One region of the Mesorhizobium sp. 113-1-2 genome, then DNA from elsewhere that is predicted to be linked to it. Evidence: riboswitches for the same ligand, from Rfam matches in the RefSeq annotation. Region 1 holds a riboswitch; each other region holds the start of a gene.
The links. A riboswitch is a leader RNA that binds a small molecule or an ion and turns the genes downstream of it on or off. The one in region 1 is predicted to bind cobalamin.

Region 1 (10,517 bases):
CGTTGCCGGACTTCAATGCGGCGAGCGCTTCATCGGGGAGCAGCGTCGTCGCAACACCTTCGGCCGCGCGCGCCGACCAGGAAGCTGCGCCAAAACCGATCGCGACGAGCCCCGCACCGACCTTGAGGAAATCCCTGCGGCCGACCCCTTCGCCCTTGCAGTCGATGCACATTGTCCGGCTCCGCCGCAGATCCACCCGACGGCTGAATCTGCTAGCCGAGACTGCTACCAACAAACGGCATTGGCAAGGGCCAGCCTTCGCCCAGCGCGCCCAAGCTGGTTGGAAACGACATCCAGGCGCAGATCCTGAACTTTCGGTTCCGGTAGGGTCCGAACAAGAAGATGGAGCCGATTTCGGCCTTGTCGGAATGGATCTGGCTGTGCGGAGGCGGAGAGCTTCTTATTCGGTGTCCGGCAGTTCCATGTCGGTGACGACGTTCTCGCCATTGGTCACGTCATAGGCGATGACGATATCCATGCCCGGCTTCAAGGAGTCGAGATCGGTTTCGGCATTCAGCTTGTAGGATTTGCCGTCATCCAGGGTCAGCGTCAGCGCGTCCTTGTCGATCTTCTTGATCAGGCCTTCGGTCTGGCCGGCGAAAGCAGCGGTGGAATAGAGCAGCGTGGCGGCAACAGCGCCAATCAGGGTACGCATAATCGTCCTCTTTGGTCATTGCGCCGGCACGGTGGCGGCGGATCCTCAACGGCGGATGGAAGAAAGCAGAAACCAGCCGAATGTGTCAAAACTTAAACGGCGGGGATGACAGTTTGACCACCGCAAAAAACGCCAATAGAAGGCAGGCTTCAACCGGCTCCGCTGCCGGGCAGGGCAATTTTCCATGTCTCACAACACGTTCGGCCACCTTTTCCGCGTCACCACCTGGGGCGAAAGCCATGGGGCAGCGCTCGGCTGCGTCGTCGACGGTTGCCCGCCCGGCATCCGCTTCACGCGCGACGAAATCCAGGCCGAACTCGACAAGCGCCGGCCGGGCCAGTCGCGTTTCGTCACCCAGCGCCGCGAGCCGGACGAAGTGAAGGTGCTGTCGGGCTTCGTGCTTGACGAGGATGGGGAGACGATGATCACCACCGGCACGCCAGTTTCGATGCTGATCGAGAATGTCGATCAGCGTTCGAAGGACTATGGCGAGATCGCCCGCCAGTACCGGCCGGGCCATGCCGACTACACCTATGACGTCAAATACGGTATACGCGACTATCGTGGCGGCGGCCGCTCCTCGGCCCGCGAGACGGCCGCGCGGGTCGCAGCCGGAGCGCTTGCCCGCAAGGTGGTGCCGGGCATGGTGGTGCGCGGCGCGCTGGTGTCGATGGGCGAAAAGTCGATCAACCGCGCCAACTGGAACTGGAATTTCATAGGCGACGCGGAAAACCCGTTCTTCACCCCCGATCCGGCTTCGGTTCCGGTTTTCACGCAGTATCTCGACGGCATCCGCAAGGCCGGTTCCTCGGTCGGCGCGGTGATCGAGATCGTCGCCGACGGCGTACCACCGGGGCTCGGCGCGCCGATCTACGCCAAGCTCGACCAGGACATTGCGTCGGGCCTGATGTCGATCAACGCCGTCAAGGGCGTCGAGATCGGCAACGGTTTCGAGGCCGCGCGCATCACCGGCGAACAGAATGCCGACGAGATGCGCATCGGCAATGACGGCAAGCCGGTGTTCCTGTCCAACAATGCCGGCGGCATCCTCGGCGGCATCTCGACCGGCCAGGCGATCATTGCGCGTTTCGCCGTCAAGCCGACCTCGTCGATCCTGACGCCGCGAAAGTCGATCGACAAGGATGGCCACGACGTCGAGGTGATGACGAAGGGCCGGCACGACCCCTGCGTCGGCATCCGCGCGGTGCCGATCGGCGAAGCGATGGTTGCCTGCGCGATTGCCGATCATTATCTGCGGCACAGGGGACAGACGGGGAAGGGCGCAGAGCAGTAGGGCAGTAGGGCGATATGCTACGCCCCGCGCCCAGACAGCCAAATTTTTGCTTTCCCCTACTGCCTTACTGCCCTATTCCCCTACTGCCCTGCGAGCGAAGCGAGCATCCCATGCCTTACGACCAGAAAAAGATTGTCGAAGCCATCCGCGCTTTCGAACGCGGCGAGATCGTCGTCGTCATGGACGATGACGGGCGCGAGAATGAGGGCGACCTGATTGTCGCCGCCGTCCACTGCACGCCGGAAAAGATGGCCTTCATCGTGCGCAACACCTCGGGCATCGTCTGCACGCCGATGCCGCGCGAGGAAGCCAAGCGGCTCAACCTGCAGCCAATGGTCGCCGACAATGATTCCGCCCACACCACCGCTTTCACCGTCAGCGTCGATTTCAAGCATGGCACGACGACAGGCATTTCGGCCGACGACCGCACGCTGACCGTGCGCAACCTCGCCAACGGCAATGTCGGCGCCTCGGATTTCGTCCGCCCCGGCCACATCTTCCCGCTGATCGCGCGCGAAGGCGGCGTGCTGATGCGTTCGGGCCATACGGAAGCGGCGGTCGACCTTTGCAAGCTCGCCGGCCTGCCGCCGATCGGCGTCATCTCCGAGTTGGTCAACGACGACGGCACCGTCAAGCGAGGCCCGCAAGTGCAGGCTTTTGCCGAGGAACATGGTCTGAAGCAGGTTTCGGTCGCCGACCTCATCGCCTACCGTCAGCGCAAGGAAACGCTGGTCGAGCGCGTCGCATGCTCCGATATCGACACGCTCGGCGGCAAGGCGCAGGTCTTCACCTACACGCTGCCCTGGGACACGATGCATCACGTCGCCGTCGTCTTCGGCGACATCCGCGACGGCGAGGACGTGCCGGTGCGGCTGCATTCCGAGGATGTGGTGACCGACGTTTTCGGCACCTCCCATAGGCTGGACGGCATCATGAAGGCGATGGGCGAACGCAAGCGCGGCGTCATCGTCTATCTCAGAGAAGGTTCGGTGGGCGTCGCCCACCAGGAGCGCAAGCGCCCGCTAAGCGGCGACCGCGAGGATCATGAGGAGGCGCGCCGGCGCGAGAATGAATGGCGCGAGATCGGCCTCGGCGCGCAGATCCTGAAGGACCTCGGCATTTCTTCGATCAACCTGATCGCCTCGCGCGAGCGCCATTATGTCGGCCTCGAAGGCTTTGGCATCCACATCGCCAAGACCGAGATTATCTAGGATATGTCGATATTCAGGTGAGGCCGGCCTGCAAATGACGGCTTTCTGCGCTTCCGGTGCTCACGGACCGGAAAGTCCGCTGCGCTCCGGTTCTCGAAATCCATCATTTTCGGCGCGGCCTGACCTGAATCTCAACATATCCTGGCCGTCACTCGGCGGGAACCGCGGCGGCTTCGCATCCATCCAGCTCGCACCTGTGGGTGGCCAGGCTGCGTTGGCCGAGCAGCACGGTGGCGAGTGCAATCGTACCTGATGCCACCGAGACCCAGAACCCGTTCTGGGCGCCGAACGCATCCACCACCGCGCCGGCGGCGAAGGAGCCCAGCGCCATGCCGATGCCGATCCCGGTGGTCACCCAGGTGATGCCCTCGGTCAGCATCGCTTCCGGCACATGCCGCTCGATCAGGCCGAAGGCCGTGATGAAGGTCGGCGAGATCGCCACGCCGCTGATGAAGACGGTCAGCGCCAGAAGCGGCACGCTGCTGGCGGTGAGCGGCAGCAGCGTGCCAAGCGCGACCAGAGCGACCGCGATGGCAAGTTGGCGCTGCAGCGGCGCTTTCAGGTTGAGCGCGCCGACAATGATGCCGAGCACGAACGACCCCAGCGCGTAGACGCCGATGACGAGGCTGGCGGCGCCGGGCTGACCGAGCTCCTTTGTGATCGCCACGGTGCTCACTTCCGTCGTCGCGAAGGTCGCGCCGATGAAGATCAGGGCAAAGGTGATGATCTGCACCGGGCGCAGACGGATCGCCGAGCTGCTCAAGCCCTGGTCCATCGGGCGCACTTGCGGCTCGGTCGATCGCTGCAGGATGAACGCCGTCGAGCCCAAGGCAAGGAACAGCGTGCTCGCCAGCATGCCCGCTTCCGGGAACAGGGCAGCACTCAGGCCGACCGACAGCGATGCGCCGGCGATATAGACCAGCTCGTCCGCCGCCGATTCGAAGGCGAAGGCGGTGTTCATCTCGGGGCGGCCCCGGAAAAGCTCGGTCCAGCGCGCGCGCACCATGGCGGGCATGCTGGGCATGGCCGCGGCCAGCAGCGCCGACACGAACAGCGTCCAAACCGGCCAGTCCTGATTGGCGGCCGCAACCAGCGTGATGAAGGCGAGCACGGAGATGATTGTCGTGGGCACGACGATCCGCGTCTGGCCGAGGCGGTCGACCAGCCTTGATATTTGCGGCGCCAGGAAGGCGTTGGCCAGCGCGAATGTCGCCGAGACCGCACCCGCCAGCCAGTATTCGCCGCGCGTTTGCGACAGCATCGCCACAATGCCGATCGGTGCCATGGCGATCGGCAGGCGTGCCATGAAGCCGGCCGCTGCAAAGCCCTTGGCTCCAGGGGCGCGGAAGATTTCCGAATAGGGGTTTTGCATGGCAGTTCCTCGACAAAGGGCGATCTGACAATTACATACGAAGCGTATGAGAAATAGATAGATCATACGTGGCGTATGTCAATTGGCATACGAGGCGTATGTGGATAGGGCCAGACGGAAATGCACAGACCCCGCAAGGAAATGATCGCCGAGACGCGCGCCAAGCTGATCGCCGCGGCCCGCCAGGCTTTCGGCACGACAGGCTATGCGGAAGCCTCGATGGATGATTTCACCGCATCGGCCGGGTTGACGCGCGGCGCGCTCTATCATCACTTCGGCGACAAGAAGGGGCTGCTGCAGGCGGTTATCGCCGAAATCGACGCGGAGATGGCTGCCCGGGTGAATGAGGTCGCCTCGAGAGCGCCGACCCGCTGGCAGCATTTCGTCGACGAATGCACAACTTATATCGAAATGGCGCTGGAGCCGGAAATCCAGCGCATCATGTTCCGGGACGGTCCGGCCGTGCTGGGCGATCCAGCACTTTGGCCGAATGCCAGCGCCTGCGTCGGTTCAATGACCGATCATCTGACCGCGCTGCAGGGGGAAGGGGTGGTCGTCCCGGGCGTCGACCCCGAGACCGCGGCACGGCTGATCAACGGGGCGAGCAGCCAGGCAGCGCAGCGGATCGCCAATTCGAACGACCCCGAAGCGACGTCGAAGATGGTGGTGGCGGCGTTCAAGCAACTGCTCGAAGGCCTGCTCAGAAAACCAGGCTCATAACAGACCCAAATCCCCGTTGGGCGCCTCGCTGGCCACCGCCCCCGATTGACAATCTTCAGGCAGAGCGCATCCTTCTCGCCCATCTCTGAGGGGAGATTCGGAGCATGTGGGATTTCGAGATCGGCAGGTCGGTGTCCATCATGATGCGGACCTGGCCCTTCATTGTCTTTCGCATGATCGTCTATTTCGGCATCACGCTGGCCTACATCATGGCGACCGGCACGGGTGCTTCAGTCGGTTATGGCGTCGGCCATATCTCCACCGATCCCGACGGGCCAATGTCCTTTGCCCTGTGGGGTGGCGTGGTCGGTTTTGGCGTCGTCTCGATCGCCGTCTACTGGATCCGCGAATACATCCTCTACGTCGTCAAGGCCGGCCATATCGCCGTCATGGTCCATCTGATCGATGGCCGGGATGTCCCCGACGGCCAGAACCAGATCGCCTATGCCAGGCAGGTCGTGACCGAGCGTTTCGCCGAGGCCAACATCCTTTTTGTCGTCGACCAGCTGGTCAAGGGCGCCATCCGCGCCATCACCGGCCTGCTCGGCGGCATCGCCGCCTTCTTGCCGATCCCGGGCCTGAGCGGCCTGGTCTCCTTCATCAACACGGTGATCCGCCTGTCGCTCACCTATGTCGACGAGATCATCCTCGGCTACAACATCCGCATCAATTCGTCCTCGCCCTTCGAGACGGCGCGGCAAGGCGTCGTGCTCTACGCCCAGAACGGCAAGACCATGGTCAAGAACGCCGTCTGGCTAGCGGTCATCATGTGGGGCGTGTCCTTCGTCATTTTCCTGCTGATGCTGGCCCCGGCCGCCGCCATTCTGTTCATCATGCCGGGGCAACTCGCCGGCTGGGCTTTCGTGCTGGCAATCGTCTTCGCCTGGGCCTTCAAGGCCGCCTTCATCGAGCCATTTGCCATTGCTTGCCTGATGCAGGTCTATTTCAAGACCATAGCCGGCCAGGTGCCCGATCCGGCCTGGGATGCCCGGCTGGCCGAGGCGTCGTCGAAGTTCAGGGAGCTGAGGGACAAGGCGCTGGCCTCCTTTGGCGGCTCGCGCTGGGGCACCGCAGGCGCAACCCGCTGATCGGCGGGCGCGCAGGCGACTGCGTTGAGGTGCACCACAGCTGACTTGAGTGGTGCCTCGCCTTGCCCGCAGAAAGTCTCGCTCATGATCAATTCGGGCAGCGGCAGCCGCCGGCCCCAGCCATGCGTTTCGAGGTCCGGTTTGGGCGCGAACTCGGAAACCCGGCCGACGCAGAGATAAGCGATCGGCGTCACGTGCTCGGGAATGGATAGCAGGCTCTTCAACGCTTGCGGCTCGATGATGCTGACCCAGCCGACGCCTACGCCTTCGGCGCGCGCCGCCAGCCAGAAATTCTGCACCGCGCAGACCGTGCTGTAGAGATCCATTTCCGGATTGTGCCAGCGGCCCAGAGGCGAACCCTGCGAGCGCTGGCGGTCGCAGGTGATGCAGATGTTGAGGGCGCTTTCGCAGATGCCTTCGAGCTTGAGCTTGCGGTAGAGCGCCTGACGTTCCGCCTCGATTTCAGGCAATTCCTGTTCGCGCGCAGCCAGGAACAGGTCGCGCACCTTTTCCCGCCGTTTGGCGTCGCGAATGACGATGAAGTTCCAGGGCTGCATGAAGCCGACCGATGGCGCGTAATGGGCGGCAAGCAGAAGCCGCGCCAGCACCCCGTCGTCGAGCGCGTCGGGCAGGAAATGGCTGCGCACGTCGCGCCGCGTGAACATGGCACGGTAGACCGCGTCACGCGCCATCTGGTCAAATCCGTCGCCCATAGGAGCGGTCATGTGTTCCGGCATCGCTTGTCCCCTTGCGATTGCTATTGATGCCAGCCGCCTGACCATGCGGATGACGATGCCTGCCAGGCCGGTCTTCTGGCTTGGGATCAACCCGCGTCCGGTGCCTTCCCGTCATCGACAGTGGCATTTACCGGCGCGGTCCCCCTCACAGCGTTGGGCACGCCACGGAGTTCAACCGTGTTCCCGATTCTCCCGCTTGCGGCGGGCACCAGGCAGTGGCTGCGACCTTACGCCGAAGCCTCGGCGGCGCCAATCCCCGCAGCGACGCCAATGGACGCATGCGTGATTTTCCCCAGTCATCAAGCGGCAACGCATGGCCATCGCGTTGCCGGGGCACTAGATAGGGAGCATGGCCACTCGTCTCTATACCCATCCGATCTTCCTCGAACACATCACGCCGCCCGGCCATCCCGAGCGGCCGGACCGTTTACGCGCCATAGAACGGGTGCTGGATGACGAGGCCTTCGCTGGGCTCGATCGCGTCAAGGCGCCGGAGGGCGATGAAGCGACCATCCTGTACGCCCATCCCGCCGATTTCGTCGCCCGCGTGCGTGCCGCCATTCCCGAGGAGGGCCTTGCCCGCATCGATGCCGACACCACCGCCAGCCCGAAGAGCTGGCAAGCGGTGATCACCGCGATCGGCGCCGCCAACGCCGCTGTCGACGACGTCTTTGCCGGCCGTGCCGACAATGTCTTCGTCGCCGCAAGGCCGCCCGGCCATCATGCCGAGAAGACCACCGCGATGGGCTTCTGTTTCTTCAACACGGCGGCGATTGCGGCGCGCTATGCGCAGAAGAAGCATGGCGCCGAGCGCGTCGCTGTCGTCGACTGGGACGTGCATCACGGCAACGGCACGCAGGATATCTTCTGGGACGATCCCTCGGTGCTCTATTGCTCGACGCATCAGATGCCGCTTTATCCCGGCACCGGCGCGAAGAGCGAGACTGGCGCCGGCAACATCGTCAACGCGCCCTTGGCGCCACAGACCGGCGGCGAGGTGTTTCGCGATGCCTTCCTGTCGCGGGTGCTGCCGGCGCTCGACAATTTCGCGCCCGATCTGATCATCATTTCGGCCGGCTTCGACGCGCATCACCGCGACCCGCTGGCCGAGATCAACCTGACCGAGGACGATTTCGACTGGGCGACTGGCCAGCTGATGCAGCGCGCTGCCCGCCACAGCGGCAACCGGCTCGTCAGCCTGCTCGAGGGCGGCTACGATCTGCAAGGACTGGCATTTTCGGTCGCCGCCCATGTCGGGCGACTGATGAAAGGATGAGTGATGGCTGCTGAGACCAACGAAGACGTCAAGGCGATGAGCTTCGAACAGGCACTCGACGCGCTGGAGAAGATCGTCGATGATCTGGAGCGTGGCGACGTGCCGCTCGACCAGTCGATCCGCATCTATGAGCGTGGCGAGGCGCTGAAGGCGCATTGCGACCGGCTGCTGAAGGCGGCCGAGGACAAGGTCGAAAAGATCCGGCTGTCGCGCGACGGCAAGCCGGTCGGAACCGAGCCGCTCGACGCGGAATGAGGCGCAAGCCGTCAACCGAGTTTTGGACATCATCGTGATTGAGGATAGAGTTCGTCGCCGTTGAGATGGCGCCCTGGACAAGAGGAGATACGGAAGCGATGTGCAGAAACATCAAGACCCTGTTCAATTTTGATCCGCCGGCAACCAATGACGAAGTGCGCGACGCAGCCCTTCAATTTGTCCGCAAGCTGAGCGGAACGACACGGCCGTCGAAACAGAACCAGCATGCGTTCGACCATGCGGTCGAGGCCATCGCGGCATCGGCGCGTGAACTACTCGATTCGCTGGAAACCCATCAGCATCCGCGCAATCGCGAAGAGGTGGCGGCCAAACTGCGGGCAAAGGCGGCGATCCGCTTTGCCTGATGCTGCCAAAGCGGTCCATGACCGCTGAAAAGGAGAGTCCATGAGCTTCTTTCCGGGAAAAGACCCTGAAGCCGGCGACGCCTTCGCCAGCGACCAGATCGAGTTGATGGTCATCCCAAACGCCAAGGACATTGGCGGTTTCGAGGTCCGTCGCGCTCTGCCGACCGCCAAGCGGCGGCTGGTTGGGCCGTTCATCTTCTTCGACCGCATGGGCCCGGCGATCCTGCGCGGCGGCCAGGCGATGGATGTTCGTCCGCATCCGCATATCGGCCTGTCGACAGTGACCTATCTGTTCGACGGCAAGATCCGTCATCGCGACTCTCTCGGCACCGAAATGGTCATCCAGCCCGGCGACGTGAATCTGATGACCGCCGGCCGCGGCATCGTGCATTCCGAGCGCACACCCGAAGAATTGCGTGGTGCGCCGATGTCGATCTCCGGCCTGCAGACATGGCTGGCGCTGCCCGACGGCAAGGAGGAGGTGGCGCCGGTGTTCGAGAACACCGCTGGCTTGCGGCTTCCCGAGATCGATGCCGAAGGCGTCCGCGGCCGCATCGTCATAGGCGATTTTCAAGGGTTGCGCTCCCCGGTGCGGGCCGACACCGAGACGCTCTACGCCGACCTCAGACTGGCGCCCGGCGCCAGCGTGAAAATCCCGGCGGATGCCGAAGAGCGCGCCATCTACACGCTGGAAGGCGAGGTCGCGATTTCGGGCGACGTCTTTCCGGCCGAACGGCTGCTGGTGTTCCGGCCCGGCGACGAGATCGTCGTATCGTCGCAGACCGGTGCGCATTTCATGCTGTTCGGCGGCGCCTCGCTCGGCTCGCAGCGCTACATCTGGTGGAATTTCGTTTCCTCGTCCAAGGAGCGCATCGAACAGGCCAAGCAGGAATGGAAGACGGGCCGCTTCGATATCGTTCCTGGAGATGAGGAAGAGTTCATCCCGCTGCCGGAAAACTAAGGAATATCGCCCAAAAGCGGCCCGGTTTCGGGGCCACGATATGCATGAAAACAAGGACTTGAAAGCGCGGGCATAGACTGTTTCGACACGCTGTCCTTTTGGGAGCAGGCCCGCGTCACTGACACGCATTTACTTTCGCAGGCCGGCGGCCTATCTCGCCGTTGAATAGAAAGCCTGAGCACCCGTGAACGCAACGCCACATACGCCGCTTCTCGACAAGGTTCGCATTCCGGCGGATTTGCGCGCGCTTGACGAGAGCGAGCTGCCGCAACTGGCATCCGAGCTTCGCCTCGAATTGGTCGACGCGGTGTCGCGCACCGGCGGTCATCTCGGCGCCGGCCTCGGCGTGGTCGAACTGACGGTGGCGCTGCATTACGTCTTCAACACGCCGGAGGACCGGCTGATCTGGGATGTCGGCCATCAGGCCTATCCGCACAAGATCCTGACCGGGCGGCGAGACCGCATCCGCACGCTGCGCCAGGAAGGCGGCCTGTCCGGCTTCACCCGCCGTGCCGAGAGCGAGTACGATCCCTTCGGCGCCGCCCACTCCTCGACATCGATATCGGCCGGCCTCGGCATGGCC
Region 2 (10,517 bases), 1.5 Mb from region 1:
TAACTCACGCACAGAGTGTCGCCCAGAAGCCAATTCGAGCAGCAACATCTGCTCAAGAACACTCCACCGCCGGCCAAAATTCACCACATAGTTCACCGCAACGCGGAAGACTGGAACGTAGAGTGAGGTCACGAGTGGCCTCCTGTCCGAACCAACGTTCTATTTACCTGCGCTCTCTCCATGAACGCCATCATTCGTCCGATGTAGGCGTAATCAGCCTCTTCTGGGGTGAAATCGTTGCATCTGCTCGAAAAAAAATCCCAGCTTCCTACAATTACAAGCTTCTGTTTTGCCCTACTAAGCAAAACGTTCATTCTCGTCTCTTGCTTAAGAAACCCAAGGCTCTTCCACGGAACCAACGCATTGTTCCGCACGAGACTTACTATGACAATATCAGCCTCACTTCCTTGGAATTCATCAACCGTCGCACCAAGCCGTTTGTCGACCGTAAGATCGAAAGGCGATTGGAACATCAAGTCAAGTGTCCCAGCCCCCCTCGCAGCCTCGATCTTTTTTCGGATAAGCTTCAACTGATCGTTGTATGGCGACAAAATCTGGATGTGACACTTTTGGCTTCCGCGCGGCCGAAACTGTTGAAGAGTGTCAACAACCGCTTCGGCTTCGCTGTCCGAAACAAAAAGTCCCGTTTGCTCGCCGACCGAAAACTTTTCCTTCTGTATCCAGGGAACGTCACGCCAAATTATCCGCGCCTCCGGCATCCAAGAAGAGCCGGTTATGTCGTATGGAGGTAGGCCTTCAAATTTCACCTTCGCCTCGTCAGGAGTTTTCAGGAGAGTGCCGCTGTCATCTGGATAAAATATTCGGCCCACCAAGTCCGCGATGTCTGGATGCATCCTGTGCTGATCGGTCAGCGTGGAGGCTGGCCCGTCTAATCCTATGCCTTCTCCCATGCTTTGCTCGAAGAAGCGGCCGAAAAAGCGAACCATTGATCTCCACTTGGTGCAGCGGTCGGCAAAGCTATCTTTGCTAGGATCCTCATCGACGAGAGCGGGGTCAACCAGTCCGGGAGCGAACTGAGCACCCAATTGCACAGCCTTTTGTACTCGAAGAGGTTCCCCTAAAAGGTCCTCAAATGTCTCTGCGTTGTAGGGAGGGAGCTGATGGTGATCTCCAATCAGCAAAATGCGATGGCTTGCCTGCAACGCCGCCGCCATATCGAAGCCATGCGCCTTGCCCGCTTCTTCAATTACAGACCAATCAAACCGCCGCCCCCTGTTGGAAAGCTCGGCTAAGTCAGGCGCGTTGGACGTGGCAAACGTTAGATTCGCCGCATCTTGGATGAGCAGTTGCATTGCCTTCCGTTCAACGCTTGGGCTCATGTGTTCATCCGGAGACGATATGGCCTCCGCCAGCTTCTCCTTAAGAAACCCTGGCGCGGCCTGCGCCATTTCACTAGCCGCGAGGGAATCCAAAATGACGTTGGTCGTGGCATCAATATCGAAATCAGACCCTTGCCGGGCGCCCAGCCTGAGAAGGATTGGGCGACTGTTTGGGGGCAGCTCATTGAAAAGCTTTGAGGTCTTCTGGAGCACATCGTCAACGGTGTGATGAGAATGGGCCGTAAGAAGAACCTGCGCCGTTGGGTCGTCAGTAAGCAGGCGATCAGAGAACGCTTGGATTAGAGTTGTCTTGCCAGTCCCCGGCGGCCCTTGGACTGCAAAGGATGGATAAACCTGCCAAAGTTGCTCGATTGTTTTTCTTTTCGATTCGTCAAGATCGATTGCTGCTCTTCCTGCCGGTGCCCGGTCTAACCCGCGCCTGCTCGCAATGTAGGGGTCCGCGATTAGTCGCAACAACGAAGTGTGCTGGCGCAAATCTTCAATGGCTTTGTGACGCCTCCGAATCTGCGCAATGGTTCCACCGAAGTTCCGAGCCAAGTAGAGCGTTGCACCAGCACGTGTTACGGCGCCTTGCTCCGTAACAAAATGGTAGCGGGGGCCTCCAGAATTCATCTCTCTGCGGTCAAATGACCATTGCACGGCCCCCTGCGGGTCACGCGAGATCGTCCTTCTATCAAGAAGATAGTAGGTATCTCTGCTCGGCTCTTGTTCGTCATCATCTGAAATTTCTTCAGCACCCAAGCCAAACCAGTCTGCAACTTGATCGGCAGGCGGCGAAAGCTTGAGGAACGTACACAGCTCATTACGTTCGACTTCCTTGACGGGGGTCACCGAGATATAGGTGATGCCCCCCATCGTATCGACTTCTATCACTCGAACGGGGCAAATCTGAGCAGCAATCAAAAGAGTGTCTATCTGCTGGGTGACCCTGAAGAAATCGTGGACATCTTGAAGGTGTGGTTCTACGGTTGCGTCAACCACCCTAGGCGGAAATGCCTTATCCCAAGGAAGACTTTTGTCCCGGATCGAGTTAATGTTGTTGCGTACGTGGGGGTATAGGCGAATCTGTAATTTTCGTTCACCAGTGTTAAGAATGTCGTCCCCTTGGAAAGACTTCGGATATTCTTCAACTGAATCGCAATATCCTACATCCCAAGTTGCGCCCCCCTGAGGCAAATCCCACTGAGATACTCGATACTCAAGCTTCGAGCCTTTCAGGATAAATCGACGCCTCGGGTAGCTCCGAGCGATCACGCGGATGTCACCCCGTAAGTCATTTTCGATCCATTTTCTTTGATTCTCGACGGCGTCGGCGCGGGCCTGGTCTCCCGCGATACGCTCTATGGCGCGAGACAGGTCCGTAAGGGGCCCTAAGCGCACCGCAACAACAATTGGATTGCTGGACGCGGATGCAACAGCTTCTAGGCCGACAACAATATCGCGGATGGCCCGCTCCACGGACTCACCATCCACCAAACGGCGATCTGCTTCTTCCTCAAGTAACGACAGGAGAAGCGTCTTTTCTCGCTCTCGCAGAGTTGGGAGATCGGTAATCGCTTTTTTTAGCGCACTGAGTTTTCTTACAGTTCTGACCGGCGCACCAAACATCTCCGCAGCTAGTAGTCCGAAGTCGAACCAATCGGTGGCTGTCGAGAACTCACCAGGACCGCGCTCAAGTTCCGGTGGCCTCGCGACGCGTTGCTTGGCCGGATTTGCTGAAGCACCGTCGTTACCTGCAATTCGCAGCGACCATTCGAAACCACTCAATCGAAAGTCGTTGCTGCCGTCAGGGCCAACGAAAATTGAAGCCGAGGAAAGCGTCCGGTGGATCGTGCCGCCGTCATGTAAAAGGCGTAAGGCTTCGGATATGCGTAAAAGCCCCTCCCACAGCGGTCGTCTCCTCGATGCCACTGTCAAGTTAAGCAGCCAGTGGACGTTCTGCCTTCGCTCAAGCAATTCCGATAGGATTCCGCGTCGCCCGCCTTCCAGCGCGATAAAAAAATAATCGTCAGTGATGCCGAGATCTTGGAGGGTCATGAACCTCTGGCTGGCTCCAGGATAGCTTTGAAGCCGCCTGAGGCCTCTAACCTCTCGATTCCACAAGGCCCGGATGTCCATTTCGTCGCCGCTGCGACGAGGCCACAATTTGACATAGTACACGTCACCGGCGTCCTGTGCTTGCCATAACTCAGGCTCGCCCCGCTCGACACTACCCGGCAGCAGCTTCCTTTTGAGGACGTAACGTCCGCCTAATATTTTTGTGACCATGTTGCTTTAAGACTATGAGTCGCACTCCGCGTCTAGTACACAAAATCACTTCCCCACATAAGGTTCTAACGCGTGCCGGGCAAAATCGACGACAACTTCGAAGACTTCGTGTCCAATTGGGATTTGTTTCGCGGACGGTTGACAATTTTTCTAGGCGCAGGAGCTTCGATAGGCGCCAAGAACAAATTGGGCGAGGATCTTCCCAACGCATATGCTCTGCGAAACACGCTATGGCAGCGTTTCAAGCATGACGGCTCGACTGCGTTTGACCCGGAGAGCCTAAAGCTCATGAGCCTAGAGCATGCCGCCGCGATAATCGAAACCAAGACCGGCCGAACGCCGATGTCTGAGTTCTTGGTCGAACATTTTACCTGCTTCCTGCCATTGTGGCAGCATGTTGCACTGGCCAATCTGGGAGCGCGGTCGATATTCACGACCAACTACGATGAGCTAGTTGAGCTTGGCTACAAATCGAGTAGCTCTCTCCCCCCGGACATAATTTATGATGATAGGCAAGCTTTGAGCGGTCGCATGCCGCTCTACAAGCCGCACGGAAGTTTAACCTACGCCCACGAGCCGGTCGGTAAAGGTGGCTTGGTTATAACTCAATTCGATTATTTTGAAATGATATCATCGTATCGAAAGATGATATCAAAAGCCATGGGCGGATTTGAGAACAGCTGCGTCCTACTCATTGGATATTCTTTCAGTGATATGGACATTGGTGCTGAATTATACTCAATCAGGCAGAAAAACCGAGGCATCCCTTGGTACACTGTCTTTCCAAGAGATGATCATCAGGTTCGGAAGATGTACTCGAATCGACTGTTTATAAATCAGATCAATATGGATTTCGAGCAATTCATGACTAAACTGGACAATCGCGTTAACTTTTTGCCTCCTGAGCTGAAAAATAGTCGAATCAAGAAACTCAGGGCGGCCGGGCGTATCCAATGAAATCAAGAATGAAGAAGCCCTACAGTTGACCGGGCTTTCTCTTGATGCGGCCTTGTGTGCTCGCTCGGGCACATGCTCAATAATGTGGGCGAAGGGTAGGAAATTCACTATCGGCACGAACCCGCTCCAACCAATCCTCGCCCGCGATTGGGTTCCCAAAGCCGCGTTCGCGGCCTCGCGTAAGAACCGCCCGCTGCATATCTGACGGTTGCAAAGTCTTGCGGATCAGCGCCGATCCACGGCGCTTCGTTCTTGGTGGCCTCGGTGAGGCCGGAGCTTTTCCTTTTCTCGTTGAGATAGTTGGAAGGCTCGCACATCAGCGGCATTGGCAACGTCGGCCGCATGCGACAACGCCTGTTGCGACACGCTCTTTTCGTGCCGATGGGACAAAGACCTCTCCGAGCCTGCACTGATAAGAGGCGGCATCGTAAGCGGCTTTGGGCGAAAGAGACCGATCAGCGCAAGGGCATTATTCGCATCATCACATAAACATCTCGTTATATGTATTGACAAGGAGCGAAGCTGCTGTGATTGTGCGCATGTCGTGGTTCTCCGCGCGGCACTGCCGTAGCGGAGCTAAGAGGGAAGCCGGTGCGATGCCGGCGCTGCCCCCGCAACTGTTAGCGGCGAGCCAAGCCCATTGGTGTCACTGAGGCGAACGGCCTCGGGAAGACGGGCAGAGGCTTTGACCCGCGAGCCAGGAGACCTGCCACGACGAACAACGTCCACGGGCGGGGTGTCTCGGTGGCCGCGGTAGCCTGGCTTCGTGCCGCCTACTCGCGCGTTCCTTGTCCCCACGCCCCAACCATCGGGGTATGGCATGACTGTCTCTCAACAAATTCCAGTGGCAACGCTCGGCGTGCCGCGTATCGGTCGACGGCGGGAACTCAAATTCGCGCTTGAAAGCTACTGGTCCGGAAAATCTCCCGCTGCCGACCTGCTCGCGACGGCGAAGGCGCTACGCGCCGCCAGCTGGAGGGAGCAGCACGATCGCGGCGTGTCGAAAATCCCGTCCAACGATTTCTCGCTTTATGACCATGTGCTCGACACCGTCGCCATGGTCGGCGCCGTGCCGGCACGATACACCTGGACTGACGGCGAGGTCCCACTCGATACCTATTTCGCCATGGCGCGCGGCAACCAAGATCAGGCCGCTGATTGCGGACATGCCGGTGACGAGCATGCGGCCAACGGGCATGGCCTTGCCGCGATGGAAATGACCAAATGGTTCGACACCAACTATCACTACATTGTGCCGGAACTTACCGACGATCAGAGCTTTGCCCTCTCGTCGGCGAAACCGGTCGATCATTTCCTCGAGGCCAAGGCGCTCGGCATCCACACGCGCCCGGTCCTGCTTGGACCGGTTACCTTTCTCAAGTTGGCGAAGTCACCTGAGGAAGGTTTCAACCCTATCGCGCTCCTGCCACGGCTGCTGCCCGTCTACGAGGAGCTCCTGCGGAGGCTGAAGCTCGCGGGAGCCGATTGGGTACAGATCGATGAGCCGGCGCTCGTGCTGGATCTGATTCCCAACGAACGGGATGCGCTCCAATTCGCCTACTGCCGGCTGGCGAAAGCAGCACCCGAGTTGAAGATCATGGTCGCTACCTATTTCGGATCGCTGGGAGACAATCTCGAGACCGCAATTTCTCTGCCCGTGGCGGGACTGCACGTCGATCTCGTGCGCGCTCCAGAGCAGTTGGAGACCGTCGGCCGGCTCGCGCAGAAGGAACTTGTGCTCTCGCTCGGGCTGATCGACGGCCGCAACGTCTGGCGCGCGAACCTGCCTGCCATACTTGACCGCATCAAGCCGATCGTCGCCGACTGGCCGTTGGACCGCGTGGAGATCGCCCCGTCCTGCTCGATGCTGCATGTGCCGATCGACCTGGACATGGAGACGACACTCGATGCGGACGTGAAATCGTGGCTCGCCTTCGCGGCGCAAAAAACCGACGAGCTGGTCGTGCTCGCCCGTGCCCTGGCTGAAGGCCGGGACGCGGTCGCCGCCGAACTAGAGGCGTCGGCTGAGGCTGCCGCCGCTCGCGCGACATCCGCTAAGGTGCATGATCCGCTCGTCGAAGGTCGGGTCGCCAGCATCAAGGTCGCCATGACGCGCCGGAAGAGCGCATTCGACGTGCGCTCCAAGCTTCAGGCCGACACGTTTGGCTTGCCATCCTTCCCCACCACGACGATTGGCTCCTTCCCGCAAACAGCCGAGGTTCGCAAGGCGCGGGCAGCCCATGCCAAAGGCGAGCTGAGTTACGTCGACTATGAGGCGTTCCTGAAGAAAGAGATAGAAGCCGCCGTTCGCTGGCAAGAAGAGATCGGACTCGACGTGCTGGTCCACGGCGAATTCGAGCGCAACGATATGGTGCAGTATTTCGCCGAGCAGCTCCGCGGCTTTGCCTTCACGCAGCATGGGTGGGTGCAGAGCTATGGCTCGCGCTTTGTGCGACCCCCGATCATCATTGGCGATGTGTCGCGACAAAATCCGATGACACTACACTGGTGGCGATACGCCCAGTCGCTGACGCTAAAGCCGGTGAAGGGCATGCTTACCGGCCCGGTGACGATCCTCAACTGGTCCTTCGTCCGAGACGACCTTGCCCGCTCAGCCGTCTGCCGCCAGGTCGCGCTCGCCATTCGCGATGAAGTGAGCGACCTCGAAAAGGCCGGCGCCAAGATGATCCAGATCGACGAAGCCGCACTGCGCGAGGGCTTGCCGCTTCGTGAGGCCGACTGGGAAACCTATCTCGACTGGGCCGTCGAATGCTTCCGGCTGGCTTCAACGGCGGTTGGCGATGCGACCCAGATTCACACCCATATGTGCTACTCCGAGTTCGGCGACATCGTGGACGCGATTGCTGCAATGGATGCCGATGTGATCTCCATTGAAACCTCGCGCTCGCAGATGGAACTGCTCGATACGCTGCGAACCTTCAAGTATCCGAACGAGATCGGTCCTGGTGTCTATGACATTCACTCGCCGCGGGTCCCGGAAGTGGGCGAGATTTCCAACCTCATCATGCTTGCGCGCGATCGATTGTCGGATGGCCAACTGTGGGTGAATCCCGACTGCGGTCTCAAAACGCGCAGATGGGAGGAGGTCCGCCCTGCCCTGGTGAACATGGTGGCTGCAGCACGCGCAATTCGGGAAAAAGCGCAGACCGCGTAGGGCTCGGTGCCCCTCGCCGGCGGTGAGCGGCAACGCCACACCGGGCATCGAGGGGGAGTCTATCCGGCGCACCCAAGGCAATCGAGCTGCCGGTGACGAAACGCCTCGGCAAGCTTGGCCTGGCCGCGGCCCTTGTTACGGCGCGTTGAAGTCAGCTGTTCCAGAGGCCTCCGTTGGCGGGCGATCGAGGAGGCTTGGGCCTCAAATGAGCCGGCCAGAAACGAGACGGCTCTCCGCCAGCCCGTTTCGGATTATTCCGTATTGGGATAATCGAAATCACTATCGTCTCCCCGCCCTTGGTCGCCGAAACCCCAGTCCCGACCATCGGGAGAAGCATCGGCGATCACGCGCTGGTCCGCGGAGCGTGTTCCGGGAACCGGATACAGGGCCAAGCTGGGGAAGGTTCAAACGGCACTTGTGGAGACTGTTGAGGCGGCATCGAGGCTCCGCCATCTGCAGCGGGCCAATTCCCGCTTGATGGCTCCGTCTGCCTCTGGCTGCAATCACGATCACCGCGACGGCGAAGCCGAGCGGCCGCAGCTGGCTGGCGGACCCTTGTGCTTCGATGGTGGAAGATCAGGCGCCGGACCAGGAAAGCCGTCGCGGAAGGAGAGGGGTTGGCTTGCACCTGGCGATGCCGGCAGGGGTATTCGGAGCGCGCTCAATAGCGATGTGCAGATGGCCGAAATTCATGAGCGGCGCCCTAAATCTCAATCGCTGCGTAGAATGCGTGCTTCGAGCGCGGCTGCGACGAAAGCTCGTCGAGCGGCTGGTGGATGGGTCTTACCGCGTAACACCTGCAGACAGGTGTCCATCGCAATTCTGCGCTTATCGGTCTTATGATGCAGATCCCGCAGCAATATAGCGGCCGCGTCGTTGACGTCGAACACGATACGCTCCGAGCTGCGGCGGCTAACCTGAACAACGACTGGCCTCTCAAATCTGATCAAGCCGGTCATCTCTCCCCTCCTCCACAGCCACTATGCGGCAAACAGCCCCGGGTCGCATTTATTTACTCAGCCGAACGCCACCGCTGCATCTGCGCCGCCGAACCTGGCCATTGCCGACCAAGCGATCGCCATGAGCTGCGTCTGGCCATGGTCAGGTTGCGTGCGATCTGCGGTTTTGTAGTCGGTGGTGAGGAACTGCTTCTCACTCGCGTGGTCTAGCTGTGAAACCTGGACATACTGCACTGTTTGACGCGTCTCGCGCCAGTCTCAAACATGCCGTCGAAGTCTACACCTGCACTTTTCCACTGCCCGATCTGCAGGCGGCGATCCACTGCATCGCGGAGGTTGAATCTTCCAAGATGGCGACCCGCTTCGCAAAGCCGAAAAAGGCATTGCGCGCCGTGCTTACCGGCTTGCGCCCATCGTACGCATCGTAGCATGCCCTCAGGGCGGCTTCGTGGATCATGTCTCTGCGATCTTCCGGCCATTCATTGAGAAAATCGATTGCATCCGCAAGGCCGGCGATCTCTTGGATGATGTGCGTTGCGCGCCTCACGAAAAGCGGGCTGCTGAAAGCCTCAGCGTTCATTCGTTCCTCCAACCTTCCAAATAGCCAATTTGTGTGAAGAGGCGCCGCATCGACGCGAGGCGACCCTGACACAATGTGTTGTCAGGGCGATGACGGTTCAAGAGGAAGATCCGCGACGGCGACCGGGCGTGCAGCGATCCGCCAACACATCATGCAATGGCTTTGGTTGCCATCAAACGCGGTCGTCACTATTAAGCTACGAGATGATTCTTACCCGGCTACTCTAATTCCGCAGGAGCGTTTTCATGACCGAAGAAACCGAGAGCAAAGCCGACAACCTCATCGAACTCACCGCCCATGTCGTCTCAGCCTATGTTTCGAACAATCCGGTTCCCGTCGGTGAACTGCCTGGGCTTATCGGCCAGATCCACATCGCATTGAAAGGCACTGCTGGTGGTGCCGCACCAGAAAAATCGGAAGCTCTCAAGCCTGCCGTACCGATCAGAAAATCGGTTACACCCGATTATATTGTCAGCCTTGAGGACGGTAAGAAGTTCAAGTCGCTCAAGCGTCACCTGGCTACCCACTATGGCCTTACGCCCGACGAATATCGCGCAAAATGGGAGCTGCCGGCGGACTATCCCATGGTGGCGCCGAACTACGCTGCGGCGCGCTCGGCATTGGCCAAGACCATGGGTCTGGGCCGCAAGCCGAAGGAACCGGGAGCGCCGGCACCTGCCAAGCGTGCCCGCAAGAAAGCCGCAGCCTGACCGCAATTTTTCAGGATGGGCTAGGCGGATCAGGCATGATTTCGCACTCGCGAGATAAAATTTGTGCGTTGCAATATCCGGGGCGATCGGTATGATCATGGTGTCGGCCATCTACTCCTCCCAGATGTGGTGCCGACGCTGAATGAGGCGCACCTCCTCCCGCGTCTCATTCTAAATCGAGCCCGCTGCCACCTCCTCCCGGTAGCGGGCTTTTTCTTTGTCTGAGGCGCGATTTCGGTAGGCCAACGCATTTGGCTCTAAGCGAGGCGAATGCTCCGAACTTCCAGGCCTTTCTTGCCCTGCCCGCATTGGACAAACACCTTCTGACCCTCCATCAGCATGCTGAGTCCTGAGCGGGTCAGCGCGGTGGCATGAACGAAGATGTCCTTCTCACCGTTTTCAGGTGCAATGAAGCCGAAGCCCTTTTGGGGATTGTACCATTTGACCGTGGCCTCGCTCTCCAACTGGGCGCTCGTCCCGGCGGTGGACTCTCCAGCGCAACGCGTA
Region 3 (10,517 bases), 2.4 Mb from region 1:
AAGGTTGACCTTGGCAACCGATCACTGCAACCTTTGCCAGGACACGGGTTTTCCGGGCAGGCGAGCCCCGGTCCGATCGAGCTCGGCGGTTACGGCGCCTGGTTCGGACGGATCGACTGAATTTTTGAGACATCACTGGGAGGAAACCAATGGCCGATGTCAATCTGAGACAAGTGAAGAAATCCTACGGCAACCTGCACATTCTCCACGGCATCGACCTCGATATCAAATCGGGTGAGTTCATCGTCTTCGTCGGCCCGTCGGGCTGCGGAAAGTCGACCTTGCTGCGGTCGATCGCCGGGCTTGAGGAAATCACCTCCGGCGAACTCAAGATCGCTGGTGAGGTCGTAAACGATGTGCCGCCGTCCAAGCGCGGCATCGCCATGGTGTTTCAGTCCTATGCGCTCTATCCGCACATGACCGTCTACGACAACATGGCGTTCTCGATGAAGATCGGCAAGGAGAACAAGGCCGAGATCGACCGCCGCGTGCGCCAGGCGGCGGAAATCCTGCAGTTGACCAAATATCTCGACCGGCTGCCCAAGGCGATGTCGGGCGGGCAGCGCCAGCGCGTCGCCATCGGCCGCGCCATTGTGCGCAATCCGAAAGTGTTCCTGTTCGACGAGCCGCTGTCGAACCTCGACGCCGCCCTGCGCGTCGCCACCCGCATCGAGATCGCGAAGCTGAAGGAATCGATGCCCGCCACGACCATGATCTACGTCACCCACGACCAGGTCGAGGCAATGACTCTGGCCGACCGCATCGTGGTGCTTAAGGACGGCCATATCGAACAGGTCGGCACGCCGATGGACCTCTACAAGAAGCCCGGCAATCTGTTCGTTGCCCAGTTCATCGGCTCGCCGGCCATGAACATCCTGCCAGCGACCATCGACAAGACCGGAAACCCGACCGTCGTCAGCCATGTCGGTGGGCGCAAGGCGACGGTGCCGATCACGACGCCCGCCTCGGCGAAGGGTGCGGCGGTCAGCTTCGGCGTGCGGCCGGAAGACCTCATGGTCGCCACCGGCGTGGACTATCTGTTCGAGGGAACGGTCGACTATGTCGAGCAACTCGGCGAGGTCCAGCTTGTCTATGTCGACATCGGCCGCGCTGACCTGCCGCTGGTGACCAAGCTGCCTGGCAATGTCGAGGTCAAGCGCGGTTCGACGCTGCGGCTGAGTGCCAATGCCGAGGACCTGCATATCTTCGATGCGGACGGACATTCCTTCGCGCTGCAGAAGCCGGAAGCAAAAGCGGCCTGAGGCCGCCAGTCTTGCTGGGTCGAGAGTCCTGCCGGGTCGAGGCGACACAAAAAGAGCGGCGGGCCAAGCCCGCCGCTCTTTTTTGGAAGATTAGCTTCAGCTCTTAGTGGTTGCCGAAGAGGTTCCGGTCGCTGCCCTGAGGCGCCGACTTCTGCGCGTCGCCCGACGAATTGAGCAACTTGTAGACGGGCGAACCGCTGTCGCGGATCGAAGCCGTACGCGAGTTGTCAACTGAAGTCGCGGCAGGCTGGTTGGCGGCATTGGAGCCATAATTGTCGCTGCCGGCGAAAGCACTGCCGGAGATGGCCAGAACGGCGGCGGTGGCAAGGATGATTTTCTTCATTTCAAGTCTCCTGAATTTCTGGATTTCGCCGGGACAGTGGGCACGCCCACCGTCCCGCTGCGAACCGGCTATTGGTTGTTGCCGAAAAGGTTGCGGTCAGCGCCCTGCTGCGCAGGCGCCTGAGTGGCCGGAGCCGACTTCTTGATCGAAGCGGTGTACGAGCTGTCGTTCGAAGCAGCAGCAGGCTGGTTGGCGCCATTGGAGCCATAGTTGTCGCTGCCGGCGAAAGCGCTGCCGGAAATGGCCAGAACGGCGGCGGCAGCAATGATGATCTTCTTCATTCGAGTCTCCTGAATTTCTTGAGGTCGGCCAGAGCGGCGAGGCGAAAAACCCGCCATTGGCCGGGATCGGCTGTTAGTTGTTGCCGAAGAGGTTGCGGTCAGCACCCTGGACCGGCGCCTGAGCAGCCGGCTCCGACTTCTTGGTCGAAGCGGTGTGCTGGCTGTCGACAGCCGTTGCTGCAGCGGCATTCGAACCATAGTGGTCGCTACCAGCGAAGGCGCTGCCGGAAATGGCCAGAAGGGCGACGGCAGTGAGAACAATCTTTTTCATTTTTGGTACTCCAGTATTTTTCTGTCCGTCTAGCGGCGTGTCTTGGGATTAAAATCGCGTCGTTCGGACAGGCCCGATGTGGGAAAGCCAGCTAGCCGTTTCCAATCACGAAGTTGTTTGCCGTGGACCAAGAATCCACCACTTGAAATTGTACCATGGCCTTCTACGTCAGATATTTCACTCTTTGATATCAGCATGTTAGGTGAAACCAGCGCTGCGATCACCAACTGTATCGAAGCCTCAGCGTTCACACCGTCCTGCACGCACCGTCAACAGAAACGAACCGTTCGGTTCGATTTTAGAATCTGCTAATAGTCACTTTTCGAAACCGTTAACCTTTTAGGCGCCCATTCCGGACCGATTCTGACGGCGGGCACTGCCGTCAACGAAAACGATTTTTCGTGACCGCTGTGCTTGACCCGATCATTGCGCATGCGTGTCGCGCCACATGGATGCGATGTCGCTTTCATGCCGATGTCGCAAACGCTGTCGTGATTAGATCATGGCATCTCAGGTGCCGCTTCGTGACGACGAGGCGGAGAATTGGGAAGCCGGTCAAAGTCCGGCGCTGCCCCCGCAACGGTGGTGGAGTTCAAGTCGCAACGGGAGACCACTGGGCGAGAGCCTGGGAAGGTGTCGCGACCGTCCGCAAGGACACTCCAGAGCCCGGAAACCAGCCCGAGATATCTAGACTCGACTGATCGCGGTGGGCGGTCAAGAGGCGGATGGCGCATGCCCGGCTTTCGCCGGCCTGCGTCCGATCCTTCCTCAATCACCACCATAGTCAGTCCTTAAATAGAAGAGGACAGGACATGGATGCGCGCAACGATATGCTGAGGCTCTTGAACAGCCGCAGAGAGGGCTTCTCGCTGGAGCAGCCCTTCTACACGGATCCCGATTTCTTCAAGCTCGACATGGAGCTGATCTGGTATCGCGACTGGCTGTTCGTCGGCCATGATTGCGAACTGCCGAAGCCCGGCAGTTTCATCACCGTGCAGATCGGCGACTATCCGGTCGTGCTGGTGCGCGATCAGCAGGGCAAGATCAACGCCTTCCACAATTCCTGCCGCCATCGCGGCAGCCGTGTCTGCAACACCGACAAGGGCACGGCCGCCAAGCTGGTCTGCCCCTATCACCAGTGGACCTATGAGCTGGACGGAAGGCTGCTGTTTGCCCGCCAGATGGCCGACGGTTTCGACAAGAGCCAGTTCAGCCTGAAGCCGGTCGCCTGCGAAAGCGTGGCCGGCTATATCTTCATCTGCCTGGCCAAGGTACCCGCCGACTTCGCGCCGATGCGGGCGATGATCGAACCCTATCTCAAGCCGCACCGGCTCGGCGAAGCAAAGATCGCCTTCGAGAGCACGATCGTCGAGAAGGGCAACTGGAAGCTCGTCTGGGAAAACAACCGCGAGTGCTACCATTGCGCCGGTAATCACCCGGAACTGTGCAAGACCTTCCCGGAAGCACCGACTGTGACCGGCGTGCAAGGCGCCGACAGCGATCCGGAGATGCTGGCGCACTGGGCCAAATGTGAGGCGGCCGGCCTGCCGAGCAAGTTCCGCATCGACCCGGCCGGGCAATACCGCGCCACAAGGGCGCCGCTGCTGCGCGACGCGGTCAGCTACACGATGAACGGCAAGCGGGCGGTGAAGAAGAACCTCTCCGACACGGTCTCCGCCGACCGTATCGGCACGTTGATGCACTATCACTACCCGACGACCTGGAACCATATCCTCATCGACCATGCCGTCACCTTCCGCGTGCTGCCGATCAGCGCCACGGAAACGGCGGTGACGACCAAATGGCTGGTGCACAAGGATGCGGTCGAGGGCATCGATTACGATCTTGCCGAACTCACCCATGTCTGGACCGAGACCAACGACCAGGACCGCCGCATCGTCGAGGAAAACGCCTTCGGCATCCTGTCGCCTGCCTATGAACCCGGTCCTTATTCGGAGCTGCACGAGGGCGGCGTGATCCAGTTCGTCGACTGGTACGCCCGTTTCATCGGCCCGCGCCTTGCCGACGATGGCCGGCCGGCCCTGCGCAGCGTTGCTTGAGAGAGGTTGAGGGATGAATGCGATGACGGATCTTGGGCTCTATCGCCATCTCGACCAGATGGCGCCCTGGAACGACAGGCTGCAGGTGCTGGAAGTGATCGGCGTCAGCGACGAGGCGCCTGACGTCAAGACCTTCACCTTTCGCTCCGATAACCAGACCTGGTTCCGCTACAAGCCAGGCCAGTTCGTGACGTTGGAACTGCCGACATCGGATGGGCCGCTGATGCGCACCTATACGCTGTCGTCCTCGCCGTCGCGGCCGTTCTCGATCGCCGTGACGGTGAAGGCGCAGGCCGGCAGTATCGGTACGCGTTGGATGTTCGATAATCTGAAGCCAGGTTCCCACGTCAAGGCCTACGGGCCGGCCGGCGATTTTTCGCTGCACAGCCACCCGGCGGCCAAATATCTGTTCATCTCCGCCGGTTCCGGCGTGACGCCGATGATGTCGATGCTGCGCTGGCTGAACGATTGCGCGCCATGGACTGATGTCGGCTTCGTCAACTGCGCGCGGCGCGCCGAAGAGATCATCTTCCGCAAGGAGCTCGAACTGCTCGGCGGCCATATGCCGGGCCTGTCGCTCGGCTTCATGATCGAGGAGCGGTCGAGCCGCGAGGGCTGGTACGGCCATATGGGCCGCATCGACGCCATCCGGTTGCCGCTGCTGGCGCCCGATTTCCGCGAACGCGAGATCTTCTGCTGCGGTCCGGATCCCTTCATGCGCGCCGTGCGCGGCATGCTGGACGCCGCCGGCTTCGATATGACGAAATACCACCAGGAGAGCTTTGCCGCGCCCGCGGTGGAGGAAATCCAGGCGCCGTTCGCATTGCCGGCTGAAGACGATGCTGCCGTTCCGGTCGAAGCCAAAACACCGATCCGCTTCGCGCTTTCGGACGTCGACGCCGAGTGCGTCGCCGGCCAGACCGTCCTGCAGACCGCGCGATCTTCGGGCGTGCGGATTCCGGCGGCCTGCGAGTTCGGCCTGTGCGGGACCTGCAAGGTGAAGAAAGTCTCCGGCGCCGTCGAAATGAGCCACAATGGCGGCATCCTCGATCACGAGATCGACGACGGCTTCATCCTCGCCTGTTGCTCGAAGCCGCTGTCGGCTCTCGAAATCGAGGCGTGAACGGTTCGCGATCCAGCTGTTCCCCCAAAACGGCCGACGTCTTGCCGGCACCGCTTGCCTTGCCAACGAAGAACCGAGCGTTTACAGGCGTTGTCAGTGGAAGCGTTCCTGCCGGAGGGCGGGAACTGCGAGGCGGGGCAACAATAATGCGCGATTCCGACGCCTATTCGGTTGCGAGCAGGGACATCGTCTTCGAATCCTTCGATGGCGAGGCCGTGGTGCTCAACCTTGCCAACGGCAAGTATTTCGGCTTCTCCGATTCCGGCAGCAGGGTCTGGCAGGCGCTCTCGTCCGGGGTCGATGCCCGGACCCTGATCGGGCTGAACGCTGGCGGTTCGACACTCGGCGCGGCTGAACTGGAACACTTCATATCGCAATTGCTCGAACTGGGGTTGCTGGTGCCTTCGGAAGCGGCGGCGCGACCGCTGCCGGGCGAGTTGCCTGCCGAGCTTGCCGCCACGAGCGAACCGCTCACGGTGAGCACTCACGACGACCTCGCCGATTTGATCATCGTGGATCCCATTCACGAGGTCGAGGAACCCCTCGGCTGGCCGGCAGTCAAGCAGGCATCCTGACGAGCCGGTCGCGTCTGGGACAGGGGCGCAGGATGCCGCGCGTCACGCTCGAAACCTTGCCGGATTACGCCCGGTATCTCATCACCGCCGCTGAAGAAGCCGCCACACATTATCCGGCGACGCGGACGGTCCGCCTGCCCAGGCTGGAACTGACCGCGCATGTCGCTCCCGGCGTGCTTGCGGATGCGCTTGGCGACGCCTTCGTGGAGGCCGAGGATGACCTGTCGGAGCCATCGACATGCCGCATCTTCACCGTTCATCCCGGCATCGGCGGCATCCCTGAGCCGGCGCAGTGGGGCGACGCGCATTTCACCGAATACGGCTTTGCCGAACGGCTCGCCGGGGTCGGGCTGCGCGGCCACTATTTTCACGATCTGGATTTCTGGCAGGTCTACGATCCGGAGCGCCGCATTGGCGTCCAGCTGATGACCTCGCCCGATGCCTTTCCGCCCTGGGAGCCGACAGCGCCGCTGCGAGCCTTCCTGCACTGGGAATATGCGGCGCGCGGCATGCGGCTGACCCATGCGGGCACGCTGGGCGCCAATGGCAAAGGCGTGCTGCTGGCCGGCGCGGGCGGTGCCGGCAAATCCGGCACCGTCGCCGCCGGCCTGCTCAACGGACTAGACAGCGTCGGCGATGACTATGTGCTGATCGATCTGGCCGGCGGCGTGACCGCGCGGCCGCTGTTTTCAACACTGAAGCAGGACCCGCAAGGTTTCGCACGGCTGGGCTTGAAGCAGCGACTGAGGATCGAGAGCCCCTTGAACTGGCAGGGCAAGCACACGTTTCACATTGCCGACATCGCGCCCCGGCCGGTGCCAGCAGCGCTGGACATCGTTGCGTTGGTGGTGCCACATATCGGCGGTGGCGAGATGAGTTCGATTGTGCCAGTGTCGCGTCGAGACGCCATGATCGCACTAGCACCGTCGGGCATCATGCAGATGCCGGGGGAACGCGAAAGCGGCTTCCGCTTCTTCGGTGATCTTACCCGCCAGTTGCCAAGCTACCGTCTGTCCCTGGGAACGCATCCCGAGGAGATCGCCGGCACGCTTGCGGATTTTCTGACGCGAGTTGTTTCGTGAAATTGAGCGTGATCATGCCTGTCTACAACCGCGAGCGCTATGTCGTTCCGGCCTTGCGCTCGTTGGTGCGCCAGCGCGATGCCGCCGATCTCGACATCATCGTCATTGACGACGGCTCGACCGACGGCTCGGCCGAGGCCGTGCGTTCGATGATGGTCGAGCACCCTTGCATCCGGCTGTTCCGGCAAGAGAATATGGGTGTCGCGAGGACACGCAATGCCGGGCTGAGGCAATTGCCTGCGGACGCCGAGTTCGTTTCGTTCCTGGATTCCGACGACATCTCGCTGGCCGGGCGCTTCAAGACCGATCTTGCGCGTTTCGGCGCGAGCCCCGGCTTGGAGTTAACCTATTCGCTGATGACGCTGGTCGAGCGGATTGACGACGAGAGGCTGGAGCCTGCGGTCGACAGCCGCACCATGACGATGCGGGGCATTTCGCTGAGCACTGCTCTGTTCCGCCGGAGCCTTGTCGAGCGAACGGGCCAATTCGACGAGGAGTTCGAACAGGCCGAGGACACCGACTATCTGCTGCGGGTTTTCGAAACGGGTCCGAACTACGAATTGCTGGACAACGTCGCGGTCTACTACCGGCGCCACGCCGGGAATATCACCAAGGAACATGACAGCCGGGTCCGCAACCATTTGCGTGCAATCCACAAGTCGATGCGACGGCGCAAGGCCGATCCGTCGCTGCGCGAGGTTCAGGGTATTTTCGAGCTGAAGAACCCATCTGCTGATTGGCGGATGATGTGATGCCGAGGCTGAGCGTGATCATGCCGGTCCATAACCGCGAGACCCTTGTGGGCCCGGCACTACGCTCACTGCTCAGGCAGCGTGGCGCCGCCGATCTCGACATCATCGTCATCGATGACGGCTCGACCGATGGATCGGCCGAAGCGGTGCGGTCGCTGATGGTGGAGAACCCCTGCATCCGCCTGTTTCAACAACCCAACATGGGCGTGACCCGGACGCGCAACACCGGGCTGGGACTGCTTGAACCGGAGACCGACCTTGTCTCCTTTCTCGATTCGGACGACATTTCGCCGGTCGGACGCTTTGCGGCCGATATCGAACTCTTCCGCAACGATCCGGGTCTGGATCTCACCTATTCAAGGATGATGCTGGTCGACAAGATCGACGACGAGCACCTGGAACCCACCGCCGACAGCCGTAGCATCACGGTTCGCGGCATCCATTTGTCGGCGGCGATCTTCACGCGCCGGCTTATCGCACGCATCGGCGTCTTCGACGAAGCCTTCAACCAGGCGGAGGACACCGACTACCTGCTGCGCACCTTCGAGAGCGGACCAAGATATGTCATGCCGGAGACCGTGGCCCTCTACTACAGACGCCACCCCGGCAACATGACCAGACAGACCGAGGTCCAGTCGCGTGAATTCATGCGTGCCATCTACAAGTCGATGACCCGCCGCAAGGCAGATCCGACCTTGCGGCGGATCGAGGGCATCTTCGAACTCAAGAAGCTCGCTGACTGGCGGTTCATGTGATGAGTGGCTACAGCGTCGTCATTCCAGCATTCAACGCAAGCGGTACCATCGCCGAGACGCTGCGATCGGTCGCCACCCAGACGGTTCGCCCGGACCTGGTGGTGATCGTCGATGACGGCTCGACCGACGATCTCGCTTCGGCGATCGGCGGAACAGACCTGCCGGTGCAGCTGATGCGCCAGGCAAATGCCGGACCTGGCAGCGCCACGACCAGGGGTATCGCGGCGCTGTCGACGCCGCTCATAGCGACGCTCGATGCGGACGATCTGTGGCTGCCGGACAAGATTGAAAGACAGCTCGCGCATCTCGAGAGAAGTCCCGCAACATCGGGCGTTTTCTGTCACTGGCGGAATTTCCGCAACGACCAGCTCGACGCGCCCGAGACCACGGCCGTGCCCGGCTGGTCGCGGACCACCATGATGATCCGCCGTGAGGTCGCCGAGACGGTTGGACCGATCGTCGACCCGCCGGGCGGGCGTGGCGAAATGATCGACTGGATCGCCCGGGCGCGCGAGGCGGGCCTTGCCCTCGACATGCTGGACGAGGCGCTGGCGTTGCGCCGCATCCGGCCGGGCAGCCTGTCCTATGGACGCGATGCGGCCCGCGACCGCGGCTATCTCGAAGTGGCACGGCTCGCCATGCTGCGGGCTCGCAACAAGGCCGGCCCGGCTGATGGCTGATATTCGCCGTATCGAGCGTCGCTTCCCGGACTATGGCTGGTCCTGGCCGACGGGCGGGCTCGACCAGTTGCTCAAGGCCGCGCTTCTTCCGGACGAGGATGCCGCCGCCGCTTGCGCCGGCCGCTGGCTGGACGAAAACGATATCGATCATGTCTCGTTTCGCGAGCACCGGCTGCTGGCCGCGATCTCCGACAGGTTCGGGAGGAAGCTCGCCGGCCATTCCGCTTATCCGCGCCTTGTCGGCCTGCAGAAGATGCTGTGGACCAAATCGCGCATGGCGATGCGGGAAGCAGAACCGGCGCTGAAGGCGATGACGGATGCGGGATGCAAGGTAATGCTGATCAAGGGCGCCAGCCGCATTGCCTTGAACGCCTCGGCACAGCGCGGCCGGGTGGCGCACGACATCGACATATTGGTGCGGCCGCAGGACATGCAGACGGCCTTCGACGTGCTGCGCGACGGCGACTGGCAGATCGCCACGGGTGTGAGCCCGCAATATCTGAGGACAAGGCTGGCGTCGCTGCGCTCGATGAACTTCTTCAAGGGTAATCTTGGCGACATCGACCTGCACCAGCTCGCCTATGACGGTTCGCAGCGCAGCGAGCAAGACGACCTGGCCATCTGGCAACGGGCCGATAGCGCCGAATTCAGCGGCGTCGGCGTGCTGGTGCCGTCACCGGCCGACCGCATCGCGCTTGCCATCGCGCATGGCGGGCTCGATGCCCACACACACAGCGACTGGCTGGTCGATTGCGCGGTGGCCATTCGCGGCAGCGATGTCGACTGGGATGTGTTCCTCGATGTTGTCGCCAGGCGCGGCCTTGCCGTGGCCTCGGCGGTGGCGCTCTCCTATCTGGCGCTCGAAACAGGTGTGGCGGTGCCGGACAGGGTGCTGGCGCGCGTGCTTGACATGGCCGACCGCAGCGGCCTTTCGCGCTGGTCGGCGGTGCTGCAGGCCAAGCCACGGACCGATTTCGGCAGGCTGGTCTGGCTGTCGCGCGGCCTTGCCAAGCAGTTGCGGCTGCGGCGTAAGAGCGGCCGGCTGCGGCAGGAGCCGCCAGCCAAGGCCTGGCGCGGCAGGCCAGCCCGCAACGAGCCGTCGCAAACGCTGCCGCCATCGGTGTTCTCACAGGCCATACCGTGCCCGCCAACGGCAGGCGAGATGATGCTGGACATCACGGTCAGGATCCGTGTTCCACCGGTCCGCCGCCGCATCGAGATGGAGATCAACGCCGATGACGACCATATTGCGCGCCTGCGCGCCATGGCCATCAGCCGATCCGGCGGGGAACGGGTGCTGCGTTTTCGCGGCAAGGTGACGCTTGACGGGCAA

Region 2: linked by a shared signal. The riboswitch ahead of metE (5-methyltetrahydropteroyltriglutamate--homocysteine S-methyltransferase) and the one ahead of bluB (5,6-dimethylbenzimidazole synthase) in region 1 are both predicted to bind cobalamin.
Region 3: linked by a shared signal. The riboswitch ahead of JN279_RS01945 (aromatic ring-hydroxylating oxygenase subunit alpha) and the one ahead of bluB (5,6-dimethylbenzimidazole synthase) in region 1 are both predicted to bind cobalamin.

What each region holds. Positions count from the first base shown of each region.
Region 1 covers NZ_AP023242.1:5,953,341-5,963,857, reverse strand. The annotation lists gene JN279_RS29110 (carbonic anhydrase) at 1-172, opposite strand, end outside; gene JN279_RS29105 (DUF1344 domain-containing protein) at 401-655, opposite strand; gene aroC (chorismate synthase) at 840-1,949, shown strand; gene ribB (3,4-dihydroxy-2-butanone-4-phosphate synthase) at 2,060-3,160, shown strand; gene JN279_RS29090 (MFS transporter) at 3,309-4,532, opposite strand; gene JN279_RS29085 (TetR/AcrR family transcriptional regulator) at 4,653-5,252, shown strand; gene JN279_RS29080 (hypothetical protein) at 5,357-6,340, shown strand; partial or broken gene bluB (5,6-dimethylbenzimidazole synthase) at 6,448-7,032, opposite strand; cobalamin riboswitch at 7,126-7,305, opposite strand; gene JN279_RS29070 (histone deacetylase family protein) at 7,427-8,353, shown strand; gene JN279_RS29065 (exodeoxyribonuclease VII small subunit) at 8,357-8,608, shown strand; gene JN279_RS29060 (DUF2277 domain-containing protein) at 8,707-8,973, shown strand; gene JN279_RS29055 (pirin family protein) at 9,014-9,934, shown strand; gene dxs (1-deoxy-D-xylulose-5-phosphate synthase) at 10,119-10,517, shown strand, end outside.
Region 2 covers NZ_AP023242.1:7,474,526-7,485,042, forward strand. The annotation lists gene JN279_RS35880 (phospholipase D-like domain-containing protein) at 1-132, opposite strand, end outside; gene JN279_RS35885 (AAA domain-containing protein) at 129-3,398, opposite strand; gene JN279_RS35890 (SIR2 family protein) at 3,702-4,586, shown strand; cobalamin riboswitch at 5,115-5,314, shown strand; gene metE (5-methyltetrahydropteroyltriglutamate--homocysteine S-methyltransferase) at 5,431-7,761, shown strand; gene JN279_RS35900 (DUF982 domain-containing protein) at 8,472-8,720, opposite strand; gene JN279_RS35905 (DUF982 domain-containing protein) at 8,998-9,300, opposite strand; gene JN279_RS35910 (MucR family transcriptional regulator) at 9,546-10,010, shown strand; gene JN279_RS38780 (cold-shock protein) at 10,268-10,517, opposite strand, start outside.
Region 3 covers NZ_AP023242.1:427,862-438,378, forward strand. The annotation lists gene bglA (beta-galactosidase BglA) at 1-120, shown strand, start outside; gene JN279_RS01925 (ABC transporter ATP-binding protein) at 150-1,262, shown strand; gene JN279_RS01930 (DUF680 domain-containing protein) at 1,366-1,605, opposite strand; gene JN279_RS01935 (DUF680 domain-containing protein) at 1,674-1,886, opposite strand; gene JN279_RS01940 (DUF680 domain-containing protein) at 1,960-2,157, opposite strand; cobalamin riboswitch at 2,653-2,853, shown strand; gene JN279_RS01945 (aromatic ring-hydroxylating oxygenase subunit alpha) at 2,970-4,217, shown strand; gene JN279_RS01950 (hybrid-cluster NAD(P)-dependent oxidoreductase) at 4,240-5,340, shown strand; gene JN279_RS01955 (PqqD family protein) at 5,487-5,915, shown strand; gene JN279_RS01960 (serine kinase) at 5,948-6,997, shown strand; gene JN279_RS01965 (glycosyltransferase family 2 protein) at 7,012-7,749, shown strand; gene JN279_RS01970 (glycosyltransferase family 2 protein) at 7,749-8,504, shown strand; gene JN279_RS01975 (glycosyltransferase family 2 protein) at 8,504-9,184, shown strand; gene JN279_RS01980 (nucleotidyltransferase family protein) at 9,177-10,517, shown strand, end outside.